DNA from 4 places in the Streptomyces sp. NPDC051561 genome. Region 1 is predicted to be linked to each of the others. Evidence: riboswitches for the same ligand, from Rfam matches in the RefSeq annotation. Region 1 holds a riboswitch; each other region holds the start of a gene.
What was found. Region 1 has a riboswitch for cobalamin ahead of ACIA73_RS31665 (cobalamin biosynthesis protein). Riboswitches for the same ligand answer to the same signal wherever they lie in the genome.
Positions count from the first base shown of each region.

Region 1 (5,465 bases):
GCAGCCGCTCCCCCACCTCCGCGAGCTGCTCCTCGGTGAGCAGGCTCGGGGAGCGGCCGGGGAGGGCGGAGGCGGTGAGCCACACGCGGCACATCCACTCCAGTTGCGCGGTGCGGTCGTAGGCCTGGTCGAGGGTGTCGCCGTAGGTGAGGGTTCCGTGGTTCCGCAGCAGGCAGCCGGTGCGGTCGCGCAACGCGCGCAGCGCATTCTCGGCCAACTCCTCGGTCCCGTACGTCGCATAGGGCGCCGTGCGTATCCGTCCCCCCATGGCGGCCGCCATGTAGTGGACCAGCGGCAGCCGGTCGACCAGGGTGGAGACGGCGGTGGCGTGCACGGCGTGGGTGTGCACGACCGCGCCCGCGCCGGTGTTGCGGTAGACGGCGAGGTGCAGGGGGAGTTCGCTGGTCGGGGTGAGGGTGCCGAGGATCTGACGGCCGTCGAGGCCGACGCCGACCGCGTCCTCGGGGCGCAGCCGGTCGTAGGGGACACCGCTCGGGGTGAGCAGGATCAGCGCGCCGACCCGTACCGACACATTGCCCGAGGTGCCGACGACCAGGCCGTCCGCCACCGATCTGCGGGCGGTCGCCACCAGGGCGCGCCAGGCCCGCTCCACCGCGTCCCGGGTGTCCCGCGCGGCCACCTCGCCCGCCGCGCCCGCCCCGTGGTCCGCGTCCGCCCCGTGGTCCGCGCCCGTCCCGTACGTCGCATCGCTCGTCATGGGCCGCATCCTGCCAGCCGGGCGGGGAACGGCCACCGGGCGCCGGGGCGGGCCGGGCGCGGGGCACTGTAGCCCGGAGGCAAAGGCTCCGTAAGTCCCTTTGACCCCGTGACTCCCGCCTGTGCCGGGGTTGGCCGGAGATTGCCCGGCTTCTGTGGATCTTCCAGTAGCGTCTGCCCAGATTTGTCATGCACGTAGCCATCGGGGGGAAACATGGCCCGTGACCACAAATCGTCCCTGCCCCGCGCCCGCCGCCGCGCGCTCGCCCTGTCGGCCGCCGCCGGCACCACCGCCGCACTGACCCTGGGGACGACGGTCCTGCTCAGCGGTACGACGCTCGCCGAGGCCGCGGCCAGGCCGCGCGGGCACGACGTGTCCAGTCACCAGAAGAACGTCGACTGGAAGAAGGCGAAGAAGAAGGGCGCGACCTTCGTCTACGTGAAGGCCACCGAGTCCCACACCTACCGCAATCCCCGCTTCTCCCCGCAGTACAACGGCTCCCGCCGGGCCGGCATCAAGCGCGGCGCCTACCACTTCGCCCTGCCGCACACCTCCTCCGGCCGGACCCAGGCCGCCTACTTCGTACGCAACGGGGGCGGTTGGCGCAACGACGGGTGGACCCTGCCGCCGGCCGTCGACCTGGAGAACAACCCGTACGGCAAGACCAACAAGAAGAACCGGTGCTACGGCCTCACACCGAACCGGATGGTGTCCTGGATCAGGTCCTTCAGCAACGAGGTGCGCCGCAGGACCGGCCACCGTCCCGTCATCTACACCACCGCTCTCTGGTGGAACCGGTGCACCGGGAAGAGCCGCGCCTTCGGCGGGACGCACGCGCTCTGGCTGGCCAGGTACAACGCCTCGCCGGGACCGCTGCCGGCCGGCTGGTCGTACTGGACGTTCTGGCAGTTCGACAACGCCGGGGGAGCACTTCCGGGTGACCAGAATCTCTTCAACGGGTCCCGCTCGCGGCTGAACGCCTTCGCGCGCCGTTGACGCCCCGGCAATAGCAACGCATCGCCGCCGTTCCGGTGAAACCGGAACGGCGGTACGGCGTTTCGGGTCACCAGGACGCCCTGCCCAGTTCATCTTCCGTTCACTCGGGTTGCCTACGTTCCTACAGCCACTGACCTCAAACGATTGCCTGGGTAAATGGAGAACATCACGCTGCTCCTCGGAGTCGTGATCGTCACCGCTCTCGTGTTCGACTTCACGAACGGTTTCCACGACACCGCCAACGCGATGGCCACCACCATCTCGACCGGCGCACTCAAGCCCAAGACGGCGGTGGCCATGTCCGCCGTGCTCAACCTCATTGGTGCTTTTCTCTCCGTCGAGGTCGCCAAGACGATCTCCGGTGGGCTCATCAACGAGAGCGGCATCACCACGGAAGTGATCTTCGCGGCGCTGGTCGGCGCGATCCTCTGGAACCTGTTGACCTGGCTGATCGGCCTGCCGTCCAGTTCCTCCCACGCACTCTTCGGCGGCCTCATCGGCGCCACCCTGATGTCGGCCGGCGCCTCCGGCGTGAACGGCAGCGTCGTCATCACCAAGGTCCTGCTGCCCGCCATCGCCGCCCCGATCGTGGCCGGCATCGCGGCGTACTTCGCCACCAGGCTCACCTTCAAGCTGGCGGGCCGGACCAGCGAGAAGTCCACCGCCAAGGGCTACCGGGCCGGTCAGATCGCCTCCGCCGGTCTGGTCTCGCTCGCCCACGGCACCAACGACGCACAGAAGACCATGGGTGTCATCACCCTGGCCCTGGTCACCGGCAATGTGCTCGCCCCGGGTGCCAACCCCCCGATGTGGGTCATCGTCTCGGCCGGTGTGGCCATCGCGCTCGGCACCTACCTCGGCGGCTGGCGCATCATCCGCACCATGGGCACCGGCCTCACCGACCTCAAGCCGCCGCAGGGCTTCGCCGCCCAGACCAGCGCCGCGACCGTCATCCTGGCCTCCTCGCACCTCGGCTTCTCGCTCTCCACCACCCAGGTCTGCTCCGGCTCCGTGATGGGCGCGGGCCTCGGCCGCAAGGGCGGCGTGGTCCGCTGGTCGACCGCGACCCGGATGTTCGTCGCCTGGGGTCTGACGCTGCCGGCCGCCGGTCTGGTGGCCGCCGCCGCCGAGTTCCTCACCGGGCAGGGCGCGTGGGGCGTCACCGCCACCGCGATCCTGCTGGTCGCGGGCTCCGCCGTGATCTGGACGCTGTCCCGCCGCAAGCCGGTCACCGCCGACGACCTCGACTCGACGCGGAGCGCCGGCACGCCCGACGAGCCCGCCGGCGTCGTCACCACCGCCATCGCGGCCGTTGCCGTGCCCCCGGCCGGTGTCCTGACCACCGACGACATAAAGGCCACCCTCCACTCCCCCACCGGGACCTCCGCCGAACCGGCCCGCCCGGCCGCCTCGGTCTGAGCAGCCAGGACTAGGAAGACGACGACATGAACATCGACTGGGCAGCTCTCGGCACCGTCTTCGGTGTCAGCCTCGTGGCCACCGTCGCCCTGGTGGGCCTGTTCACCCTCGGCATCGTGGGCCTCTCCAAGCAGGAGACGGCCGCCGCTTCCGGCGGCTCCGCGACCATGGCGCGCACCGGCGCGTACGCCTGCTTCGCACTGTGCGCGGCGGCGGTGACGTACGGGATCTACCTGATCGTCGCCTGACCCCGCACGTCCCGGCGGCCTCACAGAGCCCCGGGGTGCAACGGCTCCTCCGCCGTTGCACCCCGGGGCTCTCATCTTTGCGAGGTCTACGCCTAAGAGCGACACTCGGCCCACACCAGCAGGCGCGGTCCGGCCTCGTCGACGAGCAACGAGGTCACGCCGCCCACCAGCGTCACCAGCGCACCGCTGACGGCGCAGTACGTCACCCGGACCAGTACTCCGGGAAGCGGCTGCCGGCCCTCGCCCGCCACTCGTCCTTGCGCCCGGTCCCCCATCAGCCCCGCCTCCCGGCCTTCCGCGTCATTGCGGAAGGCATCGTTCCCCTCCTATGTCCCCTGACACGACCGCTGCGAGAAATCCGCACCAGGGTTGTCGTGACACAAGGAAGTCCCCCTCCTCCAGCCGCTGGGAGTCGCGCACTCTCACCCCCTCGGGGCGATAGGCCACTTCCACGCATTCACCGCCGTTGGAGGTGTAACTGCTCTTGAACCAGCGCCACTCGGGCAGGTCCCCATGGGCCACTCCGACCTCCTCCTGCACGAGAGCCGACTCACCGAGGCACCGACTGCCCACCTTTGCACCGTAGCGCCGCGCCGCACACGGGCGCAGGGTGCCGACGAGACCGGCCGCACCGGGTCGAATCCCGGTGGCAATCGCCCATCGCCGTTCCGTGCCGCTCTCCGGTTGTCGTGTTCCAGTCCAGAGAGGCCGAATAGTGACGCCTAGGCCTCTTCCGGCCCGTATCGGCCGGTCGGAGCGTCGATTCGGAGCAGACGTCGCCGCACCTCCCCGCGCCCCGGGCCGCGGAGCACTCCCGCAGGTCAACCCCAGGTTGACTGGTGTTCGCGGGGCGTGGTGGACTGCCCGAGCCAATACGGCGGCATGGAGAGGAAGCCGGTGCGAATCCGGCGCGGTCCCGCCACTGTCACGTGCGATGTTTCCCGTCGTCACGAAGCCAGGAACTCACCTCCGCTCGTCACGTCGAACCAGGGCGCGGACCCTGAGTTAAGGACACTTCGCCATGCCCGGCTGCGGTCCACGCGGTTCAGCTGTTCTGCCTGCCCAGGTCTTCGCGTACGGCGCGACCGCCGGACTCCTCGGCGACCTGTTGCTCGGCGACCCCCGACACGGCCACCCCGTCGCCGCTTTCGGACGGACCGCCGGTGCCGTCGAGCGGGTCCTGTGGCGCGACCACCGTGGGTGGGGCGCACTGCACACCCTCGTCTGTGCCGGTGGCGCCGCCGGTGCCGCCGCCCTGGCCGCGCGCGCCGTACGCCGTTCACCCGTCGCCTCCGTCGCGCTGACCGCCGCCGTCACCTGGTCGGTCGTCGGGGGTACGTCGCTGGGGCGCGAGGCCCACGCGCTCGGCGGGGCGCTCGCCGCCGGTGACCTGGAGGTGGCCCGGGAGCGGCTGCCGCATCTGTGCGGGCGGGACCCGCAGTCGCTGGACGGGCAGCAGATGGCGCGTGCGGTGGTGGAGTCGGTCGCCGAGAACACCTCGGACGCGGTGGTGGGCGCGCTGGTGTGGGGGGCGATCGGGGGTGTGCCGGGGCTGGTGGCGTTCCGGGCGGTGAACACACTGGACGCGATGGTCGGGCACAGGTCGGCGCGGTACCGGCGCTACGGGTGGGCCTCGGCCCGGCTGGACGATGTGGCGGGGTGGCCGGGGGCCCGGCTGACGGCGGCGCTCGCGGTGCTGGCCGGGGACGACACGCGGGGTGCGGTGCGGGCGTGGCGGGCGGACGCCGCCGCGCATCCGAGCCCCAACGCGGGTCCGGTCGAGGCGTCGTTCGCGGGGGCGCTCGGGGTGCGGCTGGGCGGAACGCTGTCGTACGCCGGGCGGGTGGAGCACCGGGCGGTGCTCAACGGTGAGTCGGGCCGCCCGGTCGAGGTGGCGGACATCGAGCGTGCGGTGCGGTTGTCGCGCCGGGTGAATCTGCTGGCGCTGGCCGTGTGTGCGGCCGGACGTCTGGCCGTCGGGCGGGCAGCCCGTGGCCGTACGAAGGGAACGAAGTCATGAGCGGTGGCGGGCTGTTGGTCGCGGGGACCACCTCGGACGCGGGCAAGAGCGTCGTCACGGCGGG
Region 1 is NZ_JBITDM010000019.1:79,782-85,246, forward strand. It holds gene ACIA73_RS31635 (class II aldolase/adducin family protein) at 1-718, opposite strand, end outside; gene ACIA73_RS31640 (lysozyme) at 932-1,714, shown strand; gene ACIA73_RS31645 (anion permease) at 1,871-3,133, shown strand; gene ACIA73_RS31650 (hypothetical protein) at 3,160-3,381, shown strand; gene ACIA73_RS31655 (hypothetical protein) at 3,474-3,656, opposite strand; gene ACIA73_RS31660 (DUF397 domain-containing protein) at 3,682-3,954, opposite strand; cobalamin riboswitch at 4,221-4,367, shown strand; gene ACIA73_RS31665 (cobalamin biosynthesis protein) at 4,403-5,401, shown strand; gene ACIA73_RS31670 (cobyric acid synthase) at 5,398-5,465, shown strand, end outside.

Region 2 (5,465 bases), on a different contig from region 1:
CACCCGATATGAAGGTCCTGGAGATCGGGTGCGGTCCCGGTGCGGCGGCCCGGGCGGTGGCCGCACGCCCGGATTCCGGTCACCTCGTCGCCATCGACCGGTCGGAACGTGCCGTGACCCTGGCGGCCGCGGCCTGCGCCGAGGAGATCGCCTCCGGGCGGCCGCGGCTGCGACAGGGTGCCATCGAGACCTTCGAACCCGCCCCCGCAGAGGGGCCCTTCGACCTCGTCCTCGCCCTCCGGGTGGGCGCGCTCGACGGGCGCCACCCGGAACTCGGGCTGCGCGCCATGCCCCGTATCGCCGCCGTGCCCGCACCCGGCGGACGGCTCTTCGTCGACGGCGGCGATCCGCTGCGCGAGATCCGGCTGCCGCCCTGATGCGGTCCCGGCTGCCCATGCCCGGAGGTGGTGTCTCATTTCACGTTCCGGAATGTGAACAGCCCGGCCCGCAAGGGCCTGTTGCCCCCTACGCTGGCCGGTGCAGCTGGTTCGCACCCGTCCGCCAGGCGGGAGCGTCGTAAGAGGGAACCCGGTGGGAATCCGGGACTGCCCCGCAGCGGTGAGTGGGAACGACCGCCGTCATACGCACTGGATCCGGACGGATTTGGGAAGCGACGGCCAGTAGGTGTCTGCCGGAGGCCCGGTAGGTGCGCCCACGAGTCCGAAGACCTGCCCGCTGCCCGTACGCGACCGCTCGCGTACGGAAATTCCGGTGACCTCGTGGGCGGGTCGGCGTACCTACCAGGCGAAGGACCGTGCCCGTCGGCACGTCCGGTCCGCCCGGTTCGTCATCCCTTCGCGTCCGTGTCCCGTTGCCGGGATTCTCAGGAGTCATCTCGCGAAGGAGATTTCCGTGACACCGAAGTCCGCACCCGCGGCAGTACGCGCCACCGTGTACGGCTACCCCCGCCAGGGCCCGAACCGGGAACTGAAGAAGGCCGTCGAGGGGTACTGGAAGGGCCGGGTCACCGCCGAAGCCCTGGAGTCGACCGCGCGGGACCTGCGCCGGGCGAACTGGCAGCAGTTGGCCGAGGCCGGCGTCCATGAGGTGCCGACCGGTGACTTCTCGTACTACGACCACGTGCTGGACACCAGCGTCATGGTCGGCGCCGTCCCGGCCAGGCACCGCGCCGACGTCGATGCCGATCCGCTCGACGGCTACTTCGCCATGGCCCGCGGCAACCAGGACGTGGCGCCTCTTGAGATGACCAAGTGGTTCGACACCAACTACCACTATCTGGTGCCCGAGTTGGGCCCGGACACCGTCTTCTCGGCGGACTCGGCCAAGCAGGTCGCCGAGCTGAAGGAGGCCCTCGCGCTCGGCCACACCCCGCGCCCCGTCCTGGTCGGCCCGCTCACCTATCTCCTGCTGGCCAAGCCCGCCCCCGGCGTCGACCCGGGTTTCGAGCCGCTGACGCTGCTGGACCGGCTGCTTCCGGTGTACGCCGAGGTGCTGGGCGATCTGCGTGCGGCGGGCGCCGAGTGGGTGCAGCTGGACGAGCCCGCCCTGGTCCAGGACCGGACGCCTGCCGAACTGAACGCCACCGCCCGCGCCTACCGCGACCTCGGCGCCCTGCCGAGCCGTCCGAAGCTGCTGGTGGCCTCCTACTTCGACCGGCTGGGCGAAGCCCTCCCGGTGCTCGCCAAGGCCCCGGTGGAGGGCCTGGCCCTGGACTTCACCGAGGCCGCCGCGGCGAATCTGGCCGACCTCGCCGCCGTCGGCGGGCTGCCCGGCAAGCGGTTGGTCGCGGGCGTGGTCAACGGCCGCAACATCTGGATCAACGACTTCGAGAAGTCCCTCGCCACCCTGGGCACCCTGCTCGGCCTGGCCGACCGGATCGATGTGGCAACCTCCTGCTCGCTGCTGCACGTCCCGCTCGACACGGCCGCCGAACGGGACGTCGCACCGCAGATCCTGCGCTGGCTGGCCTTCGCCCGGCAGAAGGCCACGGAGGTCGTCACCCTCGCCCGCGGCCTGGAACGGGGCACCGGTGCGATCACCGGCGAACTCGCCGCCAACCGGGCCGACCTGGCCTCCCGCGCCCACTCCCCGATCACCCACGACCCAGCGGTACGGGAGCGGGCCACCGCCGTCACCGAGGCGGACAGCCGCCGCTCGGCACCGTACGCACAGCGGGCCGTCGCCCAGCGGGCCCGGCTGCGGCTGCCGCTCCTGCCGACCACCACCATCGGCTCCTTCCCGCAGACAGCCGAACTCCGCACGGCCCGCGCCGACCTGCGCGCCGGACGCATCAACACGGCGGGCTACGAGGAACGCATCGAGGCTGAGATCCGCGAGGTACTGGCCTTCCAGGAGAAGGCCGGGCTCGACGTCCTGGTGCACGGCGAGCCCGAACGCAACGACATGGTGCAGTACTTCGCCGAGCGGCTCACGGGCTACCTCGCCACCCGGCACGGCTGGGTCCAGTCGTACGGCACCCGTTATGTGCGCCCGCCGGTCCTGGCAGGCGACATCTCCCGGCCCGAGCCGATGACGGTGCGCTGGACGTCGTTCGCGAACTCGCTCACCGACCGCCCGGTCAAGGGGATGCTGACCGGGCCGGTGACGATGCTCGCCTGGTCGTTCGTACGGGACGACCAGCCGCTCGGCGACACCGCGCGTCAGGTCGCCCTGGCCCTGCGGGACGAGGTCAACGACCTTGAGTCGGCGGGTACTTGCGTGATCCAGGTCGACGAGCCCGCGCTGCGTGAGACCCTGCCGCTGCGCGCCGCGGGGCGCCCCGGCTACCTCGACTGGGCCACCGAGTCCTTCCGGCTGACCACCGGCGGCGTACAGCCCCGGACCCAGATCCACACCCATATGTGCTACGCCGAGTTCGGTGACATTGTGCAGGCCATCGACGATCTCGACGCCGATGTGATCAGCCTGGAGGCCGCCCGCTCCCACATGCAGGTGGCCCGCGAACTCGCCTCCCACGGTTACCCGCGCGAGGCGGGACCCGGTGTGTACGACATCCACTCCCCGCGCGTACCGTCCGCCGCCGAGGCTGCGGCGCTGCTGCGCGAGGGACTTGAGGCGATCGGGCCGCGGCGGCTGTGGGTCAATCCCGACTGCGGGCTGAAGACCCGCGGCTGGCCGGAGACGAAGGCGTCGCTGGAGAACCTGGTCGCGGCGGCTCGCACCGTCCGCGGGGAACTGCCCGCGTCCTGACCCTGGGGATCTCCGCGGATCCGGCAGGGCAGGGGTGGCAGGGCAGGAGGTGGAGGTGGCGGCAGGTGCTTCCACCCCCTGCCTCTCACCTGGGGTTCTCCTCTGAACTAAGGTGACCCTAACAGCGCGTTCCCGCCTGGATTCCCGTGCTCCGCCCGCTCCGTAAGGCTCCCTGTGTCCCACGCCGTGACCCCCGTCGCCCTCTCGCCCGCCGTCGACCGCCACGGGAGGCCACGTCCCTGGGAGGAGCTGCGCTCGGCGGACCAGCTGACCGAGCTGCTCGGCGATCCGCACCCGATCGTCATCGACAAGGTCCATGCCGAGCTCACCGAGGACGACCTGGGGATACTCTCCCGTTCCTCGCTCTGCGTGCTCTCCACCTCGGACGAGGAAGGGAACTGCGACACCTCCCCGCGCGGGGACGCCCCGGGCTTCGTCCATGTCATCGACCCGCACACCGTCGCCATTCCCGACCGGCCGGGCAACCGGCGCAGCGACAGCTTCCGGAACATACTCCGCAACCCTCATGTGGGGGTGCTGCACCTGGTGCCGGGGAGCGCCGACGTGCTGCGCGTCAACGGCCGGGCGCGCATCCTGACCGACGCACCGTTCTTCGACCTGATGACCGTCAAGGGGCAGCGTCCGCAGCTCGCCCTGGTCATCGAACTGGACGAGATCTTCAGGCACTGCTCGAACTCGCTGCGGCGCAGCGGGGTGTGGGACCCGGCAACCTGGACGCAGTCCCCCGCCTGAGCGGGATCCCGGCGGCCGGAACGACCGGGCCCCACCGCGCTCAGCGCGTCCTCCCCCTGGGCTTCAGCCGAGTCGCCGGGAGTTCCGGTGCGGGAATCGGCGCCCCGTCGTACCCCTTGACCTCGCCGAAGCGGGTGCCGTTCATCCAGTCTTCGCGGGCCTGGGCGATCTCCTCCTGGGAGCGGCCGATCCAGTTCCAGAACATCACCAGCTCCTCCTCGAAGGGCTCGCCGCCGAGGAGCATCAGGCCGGCGTCGGACTCGGCGCGCAGCGGGAGTTCGGTGCGGCCGCAGCCCAGGTAGAGCATCGAGCCGGGGAGGAGCGGGACTCCGTCGACGTGCGCCTCGCCGGACATGGAGAGGACGGCGTACTCGAAGTCCGGGTCGAGCGGGACGGAGACCTGGGCGCCGTGGGCAAGGGTGAGGTCGGCGCCGACGAGCGGGGTGTAGGTGGTGCCGGGTGAGGCAGCGCCGTCGAGTTCGCCGAGGATCACGGTGGCGGTGAGGCCGGGGGCGGTGACCCGGGGCAGGTCGGCGTGGTGCTGGAAGTGCGGTTCGGTGTGGCGGTGGGCGTCGGGGAGTGCGACCCAGAGCTGTGCGCCGTGCAGGAAGCGGGCGTGGGAGCGGGGGGATTCCTCGGAGTGGCTGATGGCACGGCCGGAGGTCATCAGTCCGAGTTCGCGGGGCCGGATGGTGGCGAGGCTGCCTGTGCTGTCGCGGTGCAGGACCTCGCCCTGGTGCAGCCAGCTCACGGTCTGCAGGCCCATGTGGGGGTGGGGGGCGACCTGCATGCCGGGCTCGTCGGCGATGTCGTCGGGACCGTAGTGGTCGACGAAGGCCCAAGCGCCGACCATACGGCGGCCGAGGTTCGGCAACAGGCGCCGGACCTCGGTGGATCCGCCGAGCTGCACCTTGCGGGGCGAGAGGAGTTCGCGTACGGGTTCCGCGGCGACGAATCCGCGCCCACCGCAGAGGGAGGGCACCGGCCGGCGATCGAGATTGCTCATGGCGACAACGTAGTGCGGGGTCGGCCGGCCGGGTTCACCCGGCACCCCGGAACAGTTGTGGAATGTTCAACCATGCCGGTGTGTTGGAGGGGGTGAACGGCACACCTCCCGCACCGGGATCCGCGCCACATGTGAAGGCAGGAGCGCACAGTGAACGTCCAGGCCAACCTCAACGACGCGTACTACCAGCAGGGCAGCGCCGCCGAGCGCTGGGACCGTGCGCAGCTGTTCTTCGATGCCAAGGAGTACGACAAGGCGGCGCGCATCCTGGGCCCGCTGGTCGAGGAGGCCCCGGAGCTGGCGTCGCCGCGACTGCTGCTGGCCCGTGCGTACTACCACTCCGCCCAGCTCACCAAGGCGGAGAAGGAGCTCCGGACGGTGCTGGAGAGCTGGCCCGTGGAGCACTACGCGCAGCTGATGCTGGGCCGCACCCTGGAGCGCCAGGGGCGGCACGGCGAGGCGGCGCCGTACCTGCGGACGGCGGCGGCGATGTCGGGCGACTTCGACTCACTGGAGACGCCGTCCGACAGCTGAC
Region 2 is NZ_JBITDM010000012.1:172,294-177,758, forward strand. It holds gene ACIA73_RS25485 (SAM-dependent methyltransferase) at 1-377, shown strand, start outside; cobalamin riboswitch at 468-691, shown strand; gene metE (5-methyltetrahydropteroyltriglutamate--homocysteine S-methyltransferase) at 853-3,171, shown strand; gene ACIA73_RS25495 (MSMEG_1061 family FMN-dependent PPOX-type flavoprotein) at 3,346-3,924, shown strand; gene ACIA73_RS25500 (pirin family protein) at 3,965-4,930, opposite strand; gene ACIA73_RS25505 (tetratricopeptide repeat protein) at 5,081-5,464, shown strand.
Region 2: another riboswitch for cobalamin. It lies ahead of metE (5-methyltetrahydropteroyltriglutamate--homocysteine S-methyltransferase); the one in region 1 lies ahead of ACIA73_RS31665 (cobalamin biosynthesis protein).

Region 3 (5,465 bases), on a different contig from region 1:
TCCGACGACCGCCCCCAGCAGTACGCGCGGCATCCGCACGTCGAGGACGATCGTGCGGAACGGGCTCGGTTCGGCTCCCCCGGTGACGATGTCCAGCACCTGCGCGGCGGGTATCCGGACCTGCCCGAGCGCCAGCCCGGCGACCATCGCCGCCGCGAGGACAGCGGCGAGGACGCCGAGCACCAGGGTGTAGCGGAGCGGGCCCTTGGCGGGCGGCGTCTTGCAACTCACCTTCTTCTTCGCCCTACTTCTTCAGCTCGGGGTGCAGCTGAAGGGCCAGCCTCTCGATCGCGGCGGGCGCCCGCACGCCGACCACCAGCTCGGAGAGCGGCATCACCGCGAACCTCTTGTTCCTGATCGCCGGGACGTCCTTGAGGACCGGGTCGTCGAGCAGCCGCTTCTTCTTCTGTTCCACGGTCGTCGACCCGTAGTCGATGATCATGATGACCTCGGGGTTGCGCGTGACGACCTGCTCCCAGGACGCGTCCGTGAACGACTTCGGCACGTCCGCCATCACGTTCTTCCCACCCGCACGGGTGATCATCTCGTTGGCGATGCCCTTGCCGCCGGCGGTCGATGCGGTCTTGTCGCCGCTGTCGTACGCGAAGACGCTGACCGGCTTGACGCCCTTGAGCTGCTTCTCGGTGTCCGCGATGGTCTTCTTCGCGTCCGCCACCCACGTGTCGGCGCGCGCCCCGACCCCGAACGTCCGTCCCGTCTCGGCCACTTCGCGGTAGATGTCGTCGATCGCGCTGCTGCCCTTGGTGCAGTACTCGATGTTCAGCCGCGACTCGATCCCCGACTTCTTCAGGTCCTCCCTGCCGCGGCCCTGCTTGGGGTCGAAGGCGGAGGCGTAACCGCCGTACACGAAGTCGGGGTTGGCGGCCAGGAGCTTCTCCTTGGCCGGGTACTCCTTGGCGACGACGGGGATCCTGCCGTACTCGGCGGCGTACTTCGGCAGGACCTTGTCGTCCAGGTAGGCGGTGCCGGTGATGGACTTCGCGAGGCCCAGTTCCAGCAGGACCTCCGTCGCGTGCTGGTTCATCGCCAGCGCGCGGGCCGGGGGCTTGGTGAAGGTGGTCCTCACGCCGCAGTTCTCGACGGTGTACGGGAATCCGGCGGCGGGCGCGGCCCTGGCGTCCGGGGTGGGGGTGGTGGTCATGCCGCACGCGGTGAGCGGGAGCGCGACGGCGGCTATGAGAGCCATCTGGGTACGGGTACGCCAGGACATGCGGAGGTGCCTCCTTGGGGGATTTCCACGTCCCCTTTACCGGATGGAGGGCAACAGGTCAGTTCCTGGCTCCCGGGCCCCGAAGGGCCTGGTCACAGTGGCGGGACCGCGCCGGATTCACACCGGCTTCCTGGGTCCTGCGGCCCTGGTCGGGGCACAGTCTCTCACCCGGGACGCGGGCGGCGGGCGACCGGGCCCCGGGGCGTGCGTGGTGATCGGGCCGGGGGGTACGCGGCGGGGTTCGCCGTCAGCCCTCCACCACCTCGACCTCTTCCTCCGTGATGACGCCGTCGACGATCCGGTAGGAGCGGAACTGGAAGTCGCCGAGGCCGTCGGTGTCGGCCGTGGAGACCAGGACGTAATGGGCGCCGGGTTCGTTGGCGTAGGTGACGTCGGTGCGGGAGGGATAGGCCTCGGTGGCGGTGTGGGAGTGGTAGACGATGACGGGTTCCTCGTCGCGGTCGTCGAGGTCGCGGTAGAGCTTGAGGAGGTCGCCGGAGTCGAACTCGTAGAAGGTGGGCGAGCGGGCGGCGTTCAGCATGGGGATGAAGCGTTCGGGGCGGCCGGTGCCCTCCGGGCCCGCGACCATGCCGCACGCCTCGTCGGGGTGGTCGGCGCGCGCGTGGGCGACGATGTGGTCGTGCAGGGTGCGGGAAATGGTCAGCATGGGCGCCAGGATATGCAAACGGTCCCGCCTGTACCGAGGAGTGGTACGGACGGGACCGGATGGTGAGACGCAGAGTCTCGGCTGCTACTTGCGGGCGGCGAACTTCTCGGGGTCGCGTGCCTTCATGACCAGGTACGAGACACCGAGCAGCAGGGCCCAGACGGGCGCTCCGAGGAGGGAGATGCGCCCCTCCTCGTCGAGGCCCATCAGCACGATGACCATGAAGATGAAGGCCAGCGCGAACCAGCTGGTCCACGGGGAGCCCGGGGCACGGAAGGTCGACTTGGGCAGCAGGCCCGCGTCGGACATCCGGCGGTACTTGATCTGCGAGCAGAGGATCATGATCCAGGCCCACATGCCGGAGATGGTGGCGAAGGCGACGACGTAGTCGAACGCCTTGCCCGGCCACTGGTAGTTGATCCAGACGCCGACCAGCATCAGGGCGGCGGAGAAGGACGTACCGATGAGCGGCAGCCCGCGCGCCGTCAGCTTGGTGAAGACTTTCGGGGCCTGCCCGTTGAGGGCGAGGTCGCGCAGCATCCGGCCGGTGGAGTACATGCCGGAGTTGCAGGAGGAGAGGGCGGCGGTGAGCACCACGAAGTTGACGATCGCGGCGCCGACGCCCAGGCCCATCTTCTCGAAGGCGGCCACGAACGGGGAGATGCCGGGCTGGAAGTGGGTCCAGGGGACCACCGAGAGGATCATGATCAGCGCGCCGACGTAGAAGACGGCGATGCGCCACGGAACGGTGTTGATCGCCTTGGGCAGGACCGTCTTCGGGTCCTTGGACTCACCCGCGGTGACGCCGACCAGCTCCACGGCGAGGAAGGCGAACATGACCATCTGGAGGGTCATCAGGGTGGAGCCGATGCCGTTGGGGAAGAACCCGCCCTCGGACCACAGGAGCGAGACGGAGGCGGTGTCGCCGGCGTCCGAGAAGCCGACCGTCAGGATGCCGGCGCAGATCAGGATCATGCCGATGATGGCGGTCACCTTGACCATCGAGAACCAGAACTCCAGCTCGCCGAAGAGCTTCACGGAGATCAGGTTGGCGGCGAAGAGGACGACGGTGAAGATCAGGGCGTAGACCCACTGGGGCTGGTTGATCAGTCCCGTCGCGTCCTTCGTCCAGTACTGCATGTACTTGGAGGCCGCGGTGACCTCGGTGATGCCGGTGACGACCCAGAAGAGCCAGTACGTCCAGCCGGTCACGAACCCGAAGAACGGGCCGAGGAACTCACGGGCGTACTCCGAGAAGGAACCGGAGACCGGGCGGTACATCAGCAGCTCGCCGAGCGCCCGCATGATGAAGAAGATGACCAGACCCGCGATGGCGTACGCCAAGATGATGCTGGGACCGGCCTTGGAGATGCTCTTGCCCGCGCCGAGGAAGAGGCCCGTGCCGATGGCGCCGCCGATGGCGATCATCTGGATCTGGCGGGCTCCGAGGCCTCGCTGGTAGCCCTCGTTCTCGCCTTCGCCGGACGATGTGCCTTCGGCGCCAATCGCCCCGCTGCTGTCGTGTTGCTGATCGACCTGCGCTGAGGTCATGGTGTTGCGCCTTTCTCCGTGCCGACCCGGCCGGACAACACCACGCTCCGATGAGGAACGCGGCTCGCGGCTCGGATCGACGGTGACGATCCATTGAGGGGCTTTACTGCCCCCGGATTGGGAGTGCATACCGGCGATCCGCCGGCGTCAGCGCCCTCACGGACAGGGGTGGCGTCCGTGGTGGTCGTGCAGATCTATCACGCCGAAACCGATGATCGAGATGACACTTTGTGCCCTATTGCACAGGGAAAAGCAGACAAAACTCCCCTGCGGCGGCAAAGCACACAGGGGAGGTGACCCGATCGTTATTCGGATTTGAGCGTCCGCTGAGCGAACACTTACGTTTCACGGATTGATATTGCGGGATCTGTCGGACTCCTGGAAGCACCGGCGCCGGAACACCGCGCCAAGGCCGCTTCGGCTACGGCAGCAAGGTCTCGACCAAGGTCTCCTGCAACCCGCCCAGCCACAGATACGCCATCACCATCGGCTTGCGCGGGTCCTCGTCGGGGAGCGCGTACAGCAGTTCGCTCTCGTCGTCCTCGGTGATGTCCAGCCGGGAGGCGATGGTCAGCCGGAGGTCGTTGAGGGTGCCGAGCCAGCGCCGGGACTCGTCGGGCAGGAGCTTGAGTACGAGGCCGGGCTCGTCGTCCGCGGCGGCGGCCAGCGCGTCCAGGTTCCGCACCACGGACAGGGCGTCCTCGCGCTTGCGGGTGCGCAGGTCGTTCTCGGTGAAGCGGCGGAACTCGGAGGAGGCGGCGAGCTGCTCCTTGTCCGGGGCGGCCGGGTCCGACGTCGGGTCGACGTACGCCTCGGGGAAGAGCCGGGCCAGCGCCGGGTCGGCGGGGGCCTCGCTCGGGCCCTCGGCGAACAGCGCCGCCAGCGGGTCCTCGCCCTCGACCGGCTCGTCGCCGGGGCCGATCAGCTCCAGGAGCTGGACGGCGAGCGAGCGCAGGATGGACGTCTCCACTGGGTCCAGAGCGACGGCCGCGCCACCGCCGGGGACCGTCTCGAAGTAGCCGGGCATCAGTTGCGGTCCTGGGAGAGGGTCGCCCAGAGTCCGTACCCGTGCATCGCCTGCACGTCGCGCTCCATCTCCTCGCGGCTGCCCGCGGAGACGACCGCCCGGCCCTTGTGGTGGACGTCCATCATCAGTTTTTTCGCCTTCTCCTTCGAGTAGCCGAAGTACGTCTGGAAGACGTACGACACATAACTCATGAGGTTGACCGGGTCGTTGTGGACCAGGGTCACCCAGGGGGTGTCCGGCTCGGGCACCACGAAGGTTTCCTCGGCCGACTCGGGGCGTTCGATCTCTACGGGGGCGACACTCACCCTTCCCATGCTGCCACCGCAGGGGGGCGCTCGCACAAACGGCCTCCTAGATCTCGTCACTTTGACGAAATCAGGGGTAGCATCCGGTCCTATGAACGCTGCGGACCTTGGGCTGCCGGTGGATGTTCCGTCGACCGCCCTCTTCACCGACCAGTACGAGCTCACGATGCTCCAGGCCGCGCTGCGGGCCGGCACCGCCGACCGCCGCTCCGTCTTCGAGGTCTTCACCCGCAGACTCCCCTCCGGGCGGCGCTACGGCGTGGTCGCGGGGACCGGCCGGGTGCTGGACGCCGTCGAGAACTTCCGCTTCGACGCGGACCTCATCGCCTTCCTGCGCGAACAGGACATCGTCGACGAGCCGACCCTCGAATGGCTGACCTCCTACCGCTTCAGCGGTGACATCTGGGGCTACCCGGAGGGCGAGGTGTACTTCCCGGGCTCGCCGATCCTGCGCGTCGAGGGCAGCTTCGCGGAGTGCGTGCTGCTCGAAACGGTGATCCTCTCGATCCTCAACCACGATTCGGCGATCGCCGCCGCCGCCTCCCGGATGGCCGCCTCGGCGGGCAGCCGCCCCCTGATCGAGATGGGCGCGCGCCGCACCCACGAGCTCTCCGCGGTGGCCTCGGCCCGCGCGGCGTACGTCGGCGGCTTCACCTCCACCTCCGACCTGGCCGCGGGCTTCCG
Region 3 is NZ_JBITDM010000022.1:29,234-34,698, forward strand. It holds gene ACIA73_RS33545 (FecCD family ABC transporter permease) at 1-231, opposite strand, end outside; gene ACIA73_RS33550 (ABC transporter substrate-binding protein) at 245-1,231, opposite strand; cobalamin riboswitch at 1,270-1,395, opposite strand; gene ACIA73_RS33555 (Mov34/MPN/PAD-1 family protein) at 1,479-1,898, opposite strand; gene ACIA73_RS33560 (amino acid permease) at 1,983-3,449, opposite strand; gene ACIA73_RS33565 (DUF2017 domain-containing protein) at 3,871-4,476, opposite strand; gene clpS (ATP-dependent Clp protease adapter ClpS) at 4,476-4,790, opposite strand; gene ACIA73_RS33575 (nicotinate phosphoribosyltransferase) at 4,873-5,465, shown strand, end outside.
Region 3: another riboswitch for cobalamin. It lies ahead of ACIA73_RS33550 (ABC transporter substrate-binding protein); the one in region 1 lies ahead of ACIA73_RS31665 (cobalamin biosynthesis protein).

Region 4 (5,465 bases), on a different contig from region 1:
GGGGCGGGAGCGGAGACTGCCGCCGTCTGCGAGCCGGCCGCGCGGGCGATCCGGGTGGCCGGGCGGGAGCGCAGGTAGTACGTCGTCTTCAGCCCCTTCTTCCAGGCGTACGCGTACATCGAGCTGAGCTTGCCGATGGTGGGCGTTTCCAGGAAGAGGTTGAGGGACTGGGACTGGTCGAGGTACGGGGTGCGGGCGGCGGCCATGTCGATCAGGCCGCGCTGCGGGATCTCCCAGGCGGTGCGGTAGAGGTCGCGGACCTCGGCGGGGATCCAGTTGAAGCCCTGGACCGAGCCGGAGGCCTCGCGCAGTGCCTCGCGGGTCTGGGCGTCCCAGACGCCGAGCGCCTTCAGGTCGTTGACCAGATAGGAGTTGACCTGGAGGAACTCGCCGGAGAGGGTCTCGCGCTTGAAGAGGTTGGAGACCTGCGGCTCGATGCACTCGTAGACACCGGCGATGGACGCGATGGTGGCGGTGGGGGCGATGGCGAGCAGCAGCGAGTTGCGCATGCCGGTGCGTGCGATACGGGCGCGGAGGGCTTCCCAGCGCTCCGGCCAGTTGACCTCGACACCGTAGTGGTCGGGGTGCAGTACGCCACGGGCGGTGCGGGTCTTCTCCCAGGCCGGGAGCGGGCCGGAGCGCTCGGCGAGGTCGCAGGACGCCTCGTACGCGGCGAGCATGATCCGCTCGGCGATACGGGTGGAGAGGGCGGCCGCCTCGGGGGAGTCGAACGGCATCTTCAGCTGGAAGAAGACGTCCTGGAGGCCCATCGCGCCGAGGCCCACCGGGCGCCACTTGGAGTTGGAGGTGGCGGCCTGCTCGGTCGGGTAGAAGTTGATGTCCACCACCCGGTCCAGGAAGGTGACGGCGGTGCGGACGGTCTCGTCCAGCCGCTCCCAGTCGATGTCGCGGGTGGCGGGGAGGACGAAGGCGCCCATGTTGACCGAGCCGAGGTTGCAGACGGCGGTCTCGCCGTCGTTGGTCACTTCGAGGATCTCGGTGCAGAGGTTGGAGGAGTGGACCGTGTGGCCCGGCTCCGCCGTCTGGTTGGCGGTGCGGTTGGAGGCGTCCTTGAAGGTCATCCAGCCGTTGCCGGTCTGCGCGAGGGTGCGCATCATGCGGCCGTAGAGCTCCCGGGCGGAAATGGTCCTGCGGGCCAGGCCCGCCGCCTCCGCCTTGCGGTACGCGGCGTCGAACTCGTCGCCCCACAGGTCGACCAGCTCGGGCACGTCGGCGGGGGAGAAGAGGGACCACGGGCCGTCCTGGTCGACCCGGCGCATGAACTCGTCGGGGATCCAGTGCGCGAGGTTCAGGTTGTGCGTACGGCGGGCGTCCTCGCCGGTGTTGTCGCGGAGCTCCAGGAACTCCTCGATGTCCGCGTGCCAGGTCTCCAGGTAGACGGCGGCGGCACCCTTGCGCCGGCCGCCCTGGTTCACGGCGGCCACGGAGGCGTCGAGGGTCTTCAGGAACGGGACGATGCCGTTGGAGTGCCCGTTGGTGCCCCGGATCAGGGAGCCGCGGGCGCGGATGCGGGAGTACGAGAGGCCGATGCCGCCGGCGTGCTTGGAGAGGCGGGCCACCTGGTGGTAGCGGTCGTAGATGGAGTCCAGCTCGTCGACGGGGGAGTCGAGGAGGTAGCAGGACGACATCTGCGGGTGGCGGGTGCCGGAGTTGAAGAGCGTCGGCGAGGACGGGAGGTAGTCCAGCCGGCTCATCAGCCGGTAGAGGGAGGCGACCTCGGCGAGAGCCCGCTCGCTGTCGTCCTGCGCGAGGCCGGAGGCCACCCGCAGCATGAAGTGCTGCGGGGTCTCGACGACCTGGCGGGTGATCGGGTGGCGCAGCAGGTAGCGGCTGTAGACGGTGCGCAGGCCGAAGTACTCGAAGCGGTCGTCGCCCTCCAGGTCGATCAGTGCGTCGAGGGCCGCCGCGTGCTTGCTGACGAAGCCGGCCGTACGGTCCGCGATGAGCCCTTCGCGGTGGCCGACGGCGACGGAGCCGGAGAAGGAGTGCACACCCTGGGTGGCGGCCTCGTCCCGGATCGTACGGGTGAGGAGGCGGGCGGCCAGTCGCGAGTAGGCCGGGTCCTCGGAGATGAGACCTGCGGCGGACTCGGTGGCGAGCTCCCGGAGTTCGGCGGCGTCCGAGCCCGCGTGGCGCCCACGGAGGGCGGCGGCGGCGACCCGGCCGGGGTCGGTGTCGGGCAGGTCGGCGGTCAGGTCGGTCAGGGTGCGCAGGAGGGCGGTGCCGGGGGCGTCCTGCTGGTCCTGGTGGTCCGTACGCTGCTCGGCGATGGCCGGGTCGACTGGCGCGATGGTCACGTGGGGGCTCTCCCTCGCTCGGCGCCGTGCCTGCGGCGGGAGGAAGGGGCGCACGGGCGCACGCCGGCCCGGAAACGGGCGTACGTCGCCTTGCGTCCACTGGCCCTACCGCGAGGCCCGGACGAATCGGTGTCCGGATCGGTCGAACCGGACGGGCTGTCGGCAGGTGCTCGGACTCGGCGTGCGCAAATGTGCACAAGGCATACCGTTGCGGGACAGTTCCGGATTCGCACCGGATTCCCCTGCGGTGACAGCAGCCATGAGCATACATGTGGTGGGTGCTGGGTGATGCACCCACCACATCTTGTGTCGCGCGCCGGGGCTCTTCCCTTGCGGAAGCGGCTCAGAGGGTCATCTTGTACGTCAACAGGCTCAATCCGGGAACCGGTTCCCAGTCCCGTTCCGGGGTGCGCGTGAAGCCGAGGCGCTCATAGATCCGGTGCGCCCCGAGCATGGCGGGCTGGGTCGACATCACCAGTCGTACGACACCCCGCTCGGCCCTCGCTCGCGCGACGCACTCCCGCACCAGGGCCTCGCCGACGCCCCGCCCGCGGGCCCGGTGGGCGACCGCCAGCATCCGGAACTCGGCCTCCCCCGGCCGGCCGATGTCCTGTAGCGGACTGCCCTGGGCGGCGTAGGTGACCGTGCCCAGGAGGGTGTCGTCGGTGTCCACGGCGACCAGCAGGTCGGCCTTGCCTGCGCGGGCCGGGGTGTCGCGCAGGACCAGGAGGTACGGGTCCTCGGCGCCGGCGCCGAGGAGGCCGTCGTCGAGGTAGGCGGATGCGGTGAGGTCGCCGGTTTCGGGGAATTCGGTGGGCCGGGCGGCCCGGATGCGGATGTCCATGGCAGGGAGTGTGCATGGCGACGGCCCGGTGCCCCACCCCGTTTCGAGGGGCGGGACACCGGGCCGTCAACGTGGCGCGGGTACGTAAGGGCCGAGGGGTCAGCAGCAGCGGAACCCCTCGCGGGGGTCGCCCTCGCGGGCGTCCGTGCGGCTGCGCTCGAAGGCGCGGCGGGTCATCACCGGGGCGTCGGGGGAGTGGGTGCGGGCGTGGGCCACATAGTGGTCGTACGCTGCCTCGCCGGTCAACTCGCGGACGTACCAGCGTAGTTGGGAGAAGCGGCGACGTGCACTCAGGGCCATGCTCACACCGTACTCCCGGTCCTGGCCGGGCTGTCCGCGCCGGCGGCGGCCAGTTCCGCCTTCTCCTCCTTGGTGGCGAAGAGGGAGGCCGGGGCGACGATTTCCGACTTGACGTACGGGGTCTCGCTGACCTTGACGCCCCCGGGGTTGCGGATCGCCTTGAGGCAGGCGCGGCAGGCCTCGAAGAGGACGACCACGATGAGGACGGCGAAGAGGATCGAAAGGACACCGTCCACCGTGGAGTTGGTGACGATGGTCTCCATCTGCTCGCGGTTCTTGGCGAGTCCGACCTTGTCGAGGCCCTTGTCGAGCGCGCTCTGGTAGACGTCGCGCTGGGCGAAGAAGCCCACCCGGGGGTCGGCGGAGAAGATCTTCTGCCAGCTGGCGGTGAGGGTCACCGCGACGTCCCAGAGCAGCGGAACGGCCGTCACCCAGGCGTACTTGAGACGTCCCGACTTGATCAGCAGCGTGGTGCAGACCGCGAGCGCGACGGCGGCCAGCAGCTGGTTGGCGATGCCGAAGAGCGGGAAGAGCTGGTTGATGCCGCCCAGCGGGTCGTGCACGCCGACCCAGAGGAAGTAGCCCCAGGCGAAGACCACGATGGCGCTGGCGATCCAGACGCCCGGCTTCCAGCTGACGTTCTTGAACGGCTTGTAGACGTTGCCCAGCATGTCCTGGAGCATGAACCGGCCGACCCGGGTACCCGCGTCCAGCGTCGTCAGAATGAACAGCGCCTCGAACATGATCGCGAAGTGGTACCAGAAGGCCTTGAGCGCGGCGCCGCCGAAGGCCGCCGAGAAGATCTCCGAGAGGCCGAGCGCGAAGGTCGGCGCGCCTCCCGTCCGGTGCAGCAGGCTGGCCTCCTCGACGTCCTTGGCGGCCTGCGCCAACGCGTCGGGAGAGATGGAGAATCCGAGGTTGCCGACCGCCTGTGAGGCGGCCTGCACGGTGTCGCCGACCACACCTGCGGGCGCGTTGACCGCGAAGTACAGACCCGGGTCGATGATGCAGGCGGCTATCAGCGCCATGATCGCGACGAACGACTCGACCAGCATGGAGCCGTAGCCGATCGTGCGGATCTGGGTCTCCTTCTGGATCATCTTCGGGGTGGTCCCCGAGGAGATCAGGGCGTGGAAGCCGGAGAGCGCACCACAGGCGATGGTGATGAAGACGAACGGGAAGAGCGAGCCCGCGAAGACCGGTCCGGTGCCGCTGGTCGCGAACTTGGTGATGCCGTCCATCTTCAGGGTGGGCATCGCGATGAGGACGCCGACGGCCAGCAGACCGATGGTGCCGACCTTCATGAAGGTGGAGAGGTAGTCGCGCGGGGCGAGCAGCAGCCACACCGGCAGTACGGACGCCAGGAATCCGTAGATCACCATGTAGATGACCAGCGTGCCGGGCTCCAGCGTGAAGGTCTCCGCCCAGGAGGACTCGGCGACCCAGCCGCCCGCGATGATCGCGAGCAGCAGCAGGACGACGCCGATCAGCGAGATCTCACTGACCCGGCCGGGCCGCAGCACCCGCAGGTAGATGCCCATGAAGAGGGCGATCGGGATGGTCATCGCGATGGAGAAGACACCCCAGGGCGACTCGGCGAGCGCGTTCACGATGATCAGCGCGAGGACCGCGAGCAGGATGATCATGATGGCGAACACGGCGATCAGCGCGGCCGCGCCGCCGACCACACCGATCTCGTCCCGCGCGATCTGGCCGAGCGAACGGCCGTCCCGGCGGGTGGAGAAGAAGAGGGTCACCATGTCCTGGACGGCGCCCGCGAAGATCACGCCCGCCACGATCCAGAGGGTGCCCGGCAGATATCCCATCTGGGCCGCAAGGACCGGACCGACCAGCGGACCCGCGCCGGCGACGGCCGCGAAGTGGTGGCCGAACAGGACCCGGCGGTCGGTGGGGTGGAAGTCCACGCCGTCGTTGAGGCGCTCGGCCGGGGTGGCCCGGGTCTTGTCGACCTTGAGGACCCGGTTCGCGATGAACTTCGAGTA
Region 4 is NZ_JBITDM010000002.1:295,115-300,579, reverse strand. It holds gene ACIA73_RS05675 (ribonucleoside-diphosphate reductase subunit alpha) at 1-2,318, opposite strand, end outside; cobalamin riboswitch at 2,462-2,595, opposite strand; gene ACIA73_RS05670 (GNAT family N-acetyltransferase) at 2,662-3,162, opposite strand; gene ACIA73_RS05665 (YbdD/YjiX family protein) at 3,262-3,462, opposite strand; gene ACIA73_RS05660 (carbon starvation CstA family protein) at 3,465-5,465, opposite strand, start outside.
Region 4: another riboswitch for cobalamin. It lies ahead of ACIA73_RS05675 (ribonucleoside-diphosphate reductase subunit alpha); the one in region 1 lies ahead of ACIA73_RS31665 (cobalamin biosynthesis protein).